2 regions of the Bradyrhizobium symbiodeficiens genome follow, and region 2 is predicted to be linked to the other one. Evidence: predicted binding sites of a transcription regulator. Region 2 holds the regulator's gene; the other holds the start of a gene.
The links. The regulator PhoB, encoded in region 2, activates phosphate uptake and scavenging genes when phosphate is short. The targets are predictions, from matches to a motif close to TGTCATNNANCTGTCAT.
Positions count from the first base shown of each region.

Region 1: a site for PhoB is predicted at 2,382-2,398, ahead of CIT39_RS01810 (DUF2794 domain-containing protein). Genes of this name have one in related genera too.

Region 1 is NZ_CP029427.2:371,388-375,596, reverse strand. Features, by position in the region: gene CIT39_RS01825 (ABC transporter permease) at 1-77, shown strand, start outside; gene CIT39_RS01820 (Bax inhibitor-1/YccA family protein) at 360-1,151, shown strand; gene CIT39_RS01815 (GNAT family N-acetyltransferase) at 1,309-1,839, shown strand; gene CIT39_RS01810 (DUF2794 domain-containing protein) at 1,951-2,319, opposite strand; gene CIT39_RS01805 (DUF1223 domain-containing protein) at 2,940-3,716, opposite strand; gene acnA (aconitate hydratase AcnA) at 3,952-4,209, opposite strand, start outside.
Region 2 is NZ_CP029427.2:6,746,728-6,750,936, forward strand. Features, by position in the region: gene CIT39_RS31875 (aspartate aminotransferase family protein) at 1-835, opposite strand, end outside; gene CIT39_RS31880 (GcrA family cell cycle regulator) at 1,290-1,802, shown strand; gene phoB (phosphate regulon transcriptional regulator PhoB) at 2,068-2,775, opposite strand; gene phoU (phosphate signaling complex protein PhoU) at 2,799-3,515, opposite strand; gene pstB (phosphate ABC transporter ATP-binding protein PstB) at 3,527-4,209, opposite strand, start outside.

The DNA.
Region 1 (4,209 bases), 650 kb from region 2:
TCACCGTCGGGCTCGGGCTTGCCGGCACGCTGCTGGCATTGAACAAAAAGCCCGCCACGGTGTTGCGGAATTTGTGACAAAATGTAGCGGATGGCCGCACGAGAGCGAAATCGCACGATTCCTGCGATTTACCACGACTGCTCGTCAGGTTCGCGTCAGGATTGCCGCCAAGGGCGACATTCAGCCGCGCGTGGAAGGTTGCAGCGGATGTGTTAGTTTCCCACATATCCAATGGGTTCGGAGTCCCGATTGTTAGCCAGAATTTAGTCGGCAGGCATCGGTATCCGAGATAGAATTTGACGAACCGGGCGGCATGGCGACCCTCATGCCGGACCGGACCAACCAACGGGAATTCGACCATGTCGGACCTAGACCGTAACTACGCTTCTCCTTTCGGCAGGGCCGCCGGGCGTGTTGACGCCGCGACGGTCGATGCCGGCCTGCGCGCCTACATGCTGCGCATCTACAACTACATGAGCATCGGCCTCGCCATCACCGGCCTTGCCGCGCTCGGCGTCTACATGGCTGCCGTGACCGACGTCCCGACCGCGGACGCCGTCCGCGTCGGCAAGCTGTTCCTGACGCCGTTCGGCTACGCGATGTTCGTCAGCCCGCTGAAATGGCTGTTCATGCTGGCGCCGCTCGCCATGGTGTTCGTGATCTCGGCGGGCATCAACCGTCTGGCTCCCTCGACTGCCCAGATCCTGTTCTGGGTGTTCGCGGCGCTGATGGGCATCTCGCTGTCGTCGATCTTCCTGGTGTTCACGCACACCTCGATCGTGCGGGTGTTCTTCATCACCGCGGCCACGTTCGGTGCGCTGAGCCTCTACGGCTACACCACCAAGCGTGACCTCACCGCGATGGGCTCGTTCCTGTTCATGGGCCTGATCGGCATCATCATCGCGAGCCTGGTGAACCTGTTCCTGGCCAGCTCGATGCTGCAGTTCATCGTGTCGGTGGTCGGCGTGCTGGTCTTCTCGGGCCTCACCGCCTGGGATACGCAGCGGCTGAAGAACGACTACATCTACGGCTACGCTTCGGCCGGCGGTGACATCGCAGAGCGCGCGGCCATCACCGGCGCACTGTCGCTGTACCTGAACTTCATCAACCTGTTCACGCTGCTGCTGCAGCTTCTCGGCCAGCGAGAGTAAGCGACGACCAGGACGAACGGACACGAACCCCGGCCGAAAGGCCGGGGTTTTTGTTTTGGGCGAGCGGAAGCGACGCCGTCCTTCGTACGGCTATGCCCGGCCATGACGTATGCGGGAACAGCGTTGCTCATCGCAGCGCCCCTGCTATCTTTGCGGCATGTCCGCACCCGAAATCAGGCCTGCAACCGAGGCCGACCTTCCCGCCATCACCGCCATCTATCAGCAGGCCGTCCGCGAGGGGACCGCGACGTTCGAGCTGGAGCCGCCGGACCTCCCCGAGATGACGCGGCGCTATCGCACGCTGGTCGACGGCGGCTATCCCTATTTCGTCGCCATGCTCGACGGTCGCGTGGCCGGCTATGCCTATGCCGGCGCCTACCGCCCGCGCCCGGCCTACCGCTTCACGGTCGAGAATTCGATCTATCTCGATCCCTCCTTCCACCGCCGCGGCATCGGCTCGTTGCTGCTGGACCGGCTGGTTGCCGAATGCGAGGCGCGCGGCTTCCGTCAGATGATCGCGGTGATCGGAGATTCCGCCAATGCCGGCTCGATCGGCGTCCACACCAAGGGCGGATTCAAGATGATCGGCACGCATCCCAATGTCGGGCTGAAATTCGGCCGCTGGCTGGACACCGTGATGATGCAGCGCGACCTCGGCGAGGGCGCGAAGACGGTGCCGGGGAAGTAGGGCTTGTAGGGTGGGCAAAGCGTAAGCGTGCCCACCATCTCCCCGCGATAGAGAAAGAACGTGGGCACGGCGCTGCGCGCCTTTGCCCACCCTACGGCACCGTTCGTGCGGCTACACCACCGCCAGCTTGCGGTCGATCACCAGGAGCACGCGCTCCAGTTCGTGGCCGCGGCGCAAGATCAGGCCCGTCGCCGAGATCACGCTGTACATGCCCTGCTTGCGCGCCAGCCGCGGGTCCTTCTCGATGCGGTAGATCGGCACTTCCGAGGCACGGCGATAGACCGAGAACACGGCGCGATCCCTGAGGAAGTCGATGGCGTAGTCGCGCCATTCGCCATCGGCGACCATGCGGCCGTAGAGATTGAGAATACGATGCAGCTCGAGCCGATTGAACGTCACCCGGCTCAGTTGCGTGGCCGCAGCAGCGGGGCGCGCCGCCGCGCGCTGCTCGCTCGGATCGGCATCCTCCGACAGACTCATGGAGCGCTTCCTCATCGCACGGCATGACCCCGTCCGCGAAGACCGTCCCCGGAACCCGGATCATGACAGCTCCATGATTGCGCCAACCGGTCAGCGCCGCAAGAGGCTCCTGATTCAACCTGTCGAATCGGGTGCGAATCCGTGCACACGCAATGGTGGAACTCCGTCGCGGCAAACCGTCACGGGATCGTTAGCAGGAATCATAGTCTCGCCGCTTTTCCGCCTAGCGACTGCCGCCCTGCATTGCGAAAAGATTCGTGTGCGTTGACCCGGTCCTTTCGGTTCCGGATTCCTCAGCCCCCAGCCCCCCGGGGTCGAACAGGATCGGGTCTGTACGCACACAAGGAGGGCCAACGCAAGTTGGTCCTTTTTGTTTGTGTCGGGATGTTTCCGGCGGGGCGCAGACCTCCTCTCAAAAATCCGCGTAAAACTTTCTGTCCTCATCCTGAGGAGCGCGCTCCTGCGCGCGTCTCGAAGGATGAAAGGCCACGCTGCATCAGTGCGGGCCTGCATGGTTCTCGCGGCGATGCGCAGCATCGTCCGCCTCGCGCGCAAGGGCGCGCGCCTCACCATAAGGGTTAAGACTGTGTTCGAGTCGGAAGACTCGAAGCGCGTGCGCTTCAGTGCAGCGACGTGTACGCTGCACCCAGCATCGTGCCGGGCTTGTCGCGGCTGCCGTCCTGGACATAGACCACCGCGCCGTCGACGCCGTCGCGCGTGAGGTTCTCGATCGGCACCGTCCAGCTTTCCGAACGGCCGGTCCAGTCGCCGACCTTGAGCAGGTTGCGCACCACGTTGTGATAGGTGACCTGCTGTCCGCGATTCTCGCCGCGGGTGATCGCGATCGGGACCGACTTGGCAATCGAACAGATCCAGACCTCGCCGTGCGAGACGGCCGGCTCGTTGCTCGCGGCCACCGACACGTTGATCTGCTTTCCCTCGAGCGACATCGTCACCGGCACGCTCATGACGCCCGTACCCTTGTCGCTCTTGCCGATCGCGCTCTCGATGCCGGCACGATCGCTGCCGACGACATGGGTGGAGCCGTTGACCACGACTTGCGGCGTGTAGACCTCGCGGTCGCCGCGCATGCGCGAATAGGCACGCTGCCGTGCAGAGAAGCGCGAATCCGCCAGCGTGTCTTTCCAACCGAGATAGTCCCAATAGTCGATCGGCATGCTCAGCGCGATGATCGAGGGGTCTTTGGAGAGATCACCGATGATCTGGTCGGCGGGCGGACAGGACGAGCAGCCCTGCGAGGTAAACAATTCGACAACGGCACGGGGGTCGGCCTCGGCAGGACGGATGACGGCGACGATCGCACAGATGCCGAGAGCTCCCGACCAGAGCACACCGGACCAACGTGAAATCAGATGAGAAGCCGTCATTGCTGTCATGTTGAACGCCGCACGCCATTGCTCGTGGGAAGAGAGATCTTAAAGCCGGATGGTCACCGTAATCTTACGGGGCGCGACACACTCAACCGTCCAGGCGAACCACCCGAAAGGGGGTTTTCCGCCGGGCGGGCCCATCTGGAGCATGCCGCAAACGCTCGAAGGCGGCCTTGTGATAGGCCGCCTTCGTTTAACCTTCTACTCACGTCGCGGTGAGCCACCGTTCACAAGTTCGCGCTCAGGCCGCGAGCTTGCGCAACACGTAGTGCAGGATCCCGCCGTTGCGGTAGTAGTCGAGCTCGTCCAGCGTATCGATGCGGCAAAGCAGCGAAACGCGCTGCAGCGAGCCGTCGCCGGAGACGATTTCCGCGGTCAGCTTCTGGCGCGGCTTGAGGTCGCCCTGCAGGCCACGCAGCGTGACCTTCTCGTCGCCCTTGAGGCCGAGCGACGACCACGAGGTGCCATCCTCGAAGGTGAGCGGCAGCACGCCCATGCC
Region 2 (4,209 bases):
CGCCGAAGGTCGAGCCGTGCGAGCCGGGCCCCATGCCGGCGGCCGCATCCGCGGTCGCCAGAATGGCCCCGATCGGGAAGCCGCCGCCGAGCGCCTTGGCCAGCGACATCACGTCCGGCGTGACGCCAGTGCGCCGATAGGCGAACAGATCGCCGCTGCGGCCCATGCCGGTCTGCACCTCGTCGAAGGCGAGCAGTAGGCCCTTCTCGTCGCAAAGCTGGCGGAGCGCCTTGAGGAAGGTCGGCGTTGCCGAGCGCACGCCGCCCTCGCCCTGGATCGGCTCGATCAGGATGCCGGCGGTGTGCGGACCGATCGCCTTCTTGACGGCCTCGATGTCGCCATGCGGCACCTGGTCGAAGCCTTCCATCGGCGGACCGAAGCCTTCGAGATATTTTGCCGAGCCGGTCGCAGCCAGCGTCGCCAGCGTGCGGCCGTGGAAGGCGCCTTCGAAAGTGATGATGCGATAGCGCTCCGGATGTCCCTTGGAGAAGTGATGATGGCGCACCAGCTTGATCACGCCCTCCAGCGCTTCGGCCCCCGAATTGCAGAAGAACACGAAGTCCGCAAAGCTCTCCTGGCAGAGCCGGTTGGCGAGCTTCTCGCCATCCGGGCTCTGGAACAGGTTCGACATGTGCCAGAGCTTCGTCGCCTGCTCCTGCAGCGCCTTGATCAGATGCGGATGGCAATGGCCGAGCGCATTCACGGCCACGCCCGAGGTGAAATCGAGATAGCGATCGCCATTGGTCGCGATCAGCCAGCAGCCTTCACCGCGCTCGAAGCCGAGGTCGGCTCTGGCGAAAACGGGGAGCAAATGCGGCGCTGCGCTGTTCGTCATGATGTCACTTGAATGTTGCGGACGGTGTGACGCGTGCATTGCGCAACGCACCATCCACCGGCCCGGAAAACGAAACGTGCCGCCTTTTAAGGGCGGCACGCGGGACTATCTTATGCCTGGCAAGACGGGTGTCAATGCCGCCCGGAAAGCCTCGGGAAACGCAGAATCCGTAGTCTTGCGGTGCCGATTTTGCGGGATTTCACCACGGAACATGTGGAAGCGAGTCGGCGGACTCTTGCGCGGGAGTCACGCCATATTGTAGCGTTTGGATTGTCAGATACGACATCTCGTGCAGCGGTTCTGATCTCAAGAGTCCTCATGTACCGGCGTAAACGTTCGGGCGTCAGTCGCGCCCGGCGAGCCCTAAGGGATTCTGGCGGCACGGGTTTTTCGAAGCTTAGCAATCGCCGCATGGGCGCCAGGACGGCAGCCGCGCGACGAGGGAAAGGGTGCAATGACGGTTTTGACCTGGTCCGATGATCGCGTCGAGCAGCTGAAAAAGCTCTGGGAGGCCGGACTTTCGGCCAGCCAGATCGCAGCTGAGCTCGGCAATGTGACCCGCAATGCCGTGATCGGCAAAGTGCACAGGCTCGGTCTGTCCGGCCGCGCAAAGAGCCCGTCATCGGCCGCGCCCCGGCCGCGCAAGGCGCGCCCCGCACAGCACATGATGCGGGTGACCCGCCCCATCGCGCGCGGCAACACCGCGCTGGCCCAGGCCTTCGAGGTCGAGGTGGAGGCCGAGCCGGTCACCTACGACAACGTGGTGCCGATGAGCCAGCGGCTGTCGCTGCTCGAGCTGAACGAGGCGACCTGCCATTGGCCGGTCGGAGATCCCTCCAGCCCGGACTTCTTCTTCTGCGGCGGCAAGGCGCTGTCCGGCCTGCCCTACTGCGCCCAGCACTCGCGCGTGGCGTATCAGCCGGCGGCCGATCGCCGGCGCGCAGCACCTAAGCCGGGGCCGCGGTGAGCTTGCGGATTTAGCTGACTAAGGACGGTGCTGTCACACGACGACGGCGCAACAATCTCGGTGTCATCCCCGCGAACGCGGGGATCCATAACCACAGGGCGCAGTTATTGCGCGAGATGGTCACTCCGAGTCTTCGCCAAACTACGTCCTGTGGTTATCGCGACGGGCGCAAGCGCTCGCGCGGAGATCCCGGGCTCGCGCTGCGCGCGCCCCGGGATGACGGCTGAGATTGCGGCTACAGCGCCAAACGGCAGCCCACAACCCGCTACGCCTGCTCGGCCTTCGCGAAGCGATCGTCCAGCGCGTAGCCGGCGCCGCGGACGGTGCGGATCGGGTCCTGCTCGCGGCCGAGATTGAGCAGCTTGCGCAGGCGGCCGATATGAACGTCGACGGTGCGCTCGTCGATGTAGATGTCGCGGCCCCAGACGCTGTCGAGCAGCTGCTCGCGCGAGAACACGCGGCCGGGATGCTCCAGGAAGAACTCCAGCAGGCGATATTCGGTCGGGCCGAGATCGATCGGCCGGCCCGAGCGCGCCACGCGGCGCTTGTCGCGGTCGAGCTCGATGTCGCCATAGGCCAGCACGGTGGCGAGCCGCTCGGGGCTGGCGCGCCGCAGCAGGCCCTTCACGCGCGCCAGGAGCTCCGGCACCGAGAACGGCTTGACGATGTAATCGTCGGCGCCGGTCGCAAGCCCCCGCACCCGCTCGCTCTCCTCGCCGCGCGCGGTGAGCATGATGATCGGCAGCTGCTTGGTGTCGGGCCGGGTGCGCAGGCGCCTGCACAGCTCGATGCCCGACAGGCCCGGCAGCATCCAGTCGAGCACGATCAAATCGGGGATGTGCTCCTTGAGGCGGGTGTCGGCGTCGTCGCCGCGCATGACCGTCTCGACGTCATAGCCGTCGCCTTCGAGGTTGTAGCGAAGCAGCTCGGTGAGAGCTTCCTCGTCCTCAACCACCATAATGCGTGCGCCCATGGTGTCGTCGCTCCTTAAAGTCTTCAGGTATTCGGGATCGCCGTGGCGAAGGTGGTCATGTCGCCCTTCGGCCGCTTGTCGGTGATCGCCTGGCCCTCGATCATGTAGAACACGGTCTCGGCGATGTTGGTGGCGTGGTCGCCGATCCGCTCGATGTTCTTGGCGCAGAACATCAGGTGGATGCAGAACGAGATGTTGCGCGGATCCTCCATCATGTAGGTGAGGAGCTCGCGGAACAGCGAGGTGCAGATCGCGTCGACCTCCTCGTCGCCCTTCCACACCGCCATCGCCGCCGGCAGATCGTGCGCGGCATAGGCGTCCAGCACCGACTTGACCTGCTGCTGCACGAGGTCGGTCATGTGCTCGAGGCCGCGGAACAGTTTCAGCGGATGGAAATCGGTCTCCAGCGCGGCGACGCGCTTGCCCATGTTCTTGGCGAGGTCGCCGATGCGCTCGAGGTCGGTCGCGACGCGCATCGCGCCGACGATCTCGCGCAAATCCACCGCCATCGGCTGGCGGCGGGCGATGGTGAGCACCGCGCGTTCCTCGATGCGCTTCTGCAGCGCGTCGAGATCGGCATCGATGGTGACGACGCGCTGGCCGAGCGCGACGTCGCGGCGGATCAGCGCATCGACGGAATCGACGATCATGCGCTCGGCGATGCCGCCCATCTCGGCGACCAGGCGCGTGAGTTCCTGGAGGTCGGTGTCGAAGGCCTTGGCGGTATGTTCGGTACCCATGTTCCGTCTCCTCAGCCGAACCGGCCAGTGATGTAATCCTGCGTGCGCCGGTCAGTCGGCGACGTGAAGATCTTGCTGGTGTCGTCGAACTCGATCAGCTCGCCGAGATACATGAAGGCGGTCTTGTCGGAGACGCGCGCGGCCTGCTGCATGTTGTGGGTGACGATCGCGATCGTGTAGTTCTCGGACAGTTCCTGGATCAGCTCCTCGACCTTGGCGGTCGAGATCGGGTCGAGCGCCGAGCACGGCTCGTCGAACAGGATGACTTCGGGGCGCACCGCGACGGTGCGGGCGATGCACAGGCGCTGCTGCTGGCCGCCGGAGAGCGACAGGCCGGAAGCGTTGAGCTTGTCCTTGACCTCGTTCCAGAGGGCGCCGCCGCGCAGCGCCTTCTCGACGCGGTCGTCCATCTCGGACTTCGAGATCTTCTCGTAGAGGCGGATGCCGAAAGCGATGTTCTCGTAGATAGTCATCGGGAACGGCGTCGGCTTCTGGAACACCATGCCGACCCGGGCGCGCAGCAGATTGAGGTCGAGCTTGAGGTCGAGGATGTTGGTCTGGTCCAGCATCAGCTGGCCGGTGGCGCGCTGGCCCGGATAGAGATCGTACATCCGGTTGAAGATGCGCAGCAGGGTCGACTTGCCGCAGCCCGACGGGCCGATGAACGCCGTGACGCGGTTGGCGCCGAGCGTCA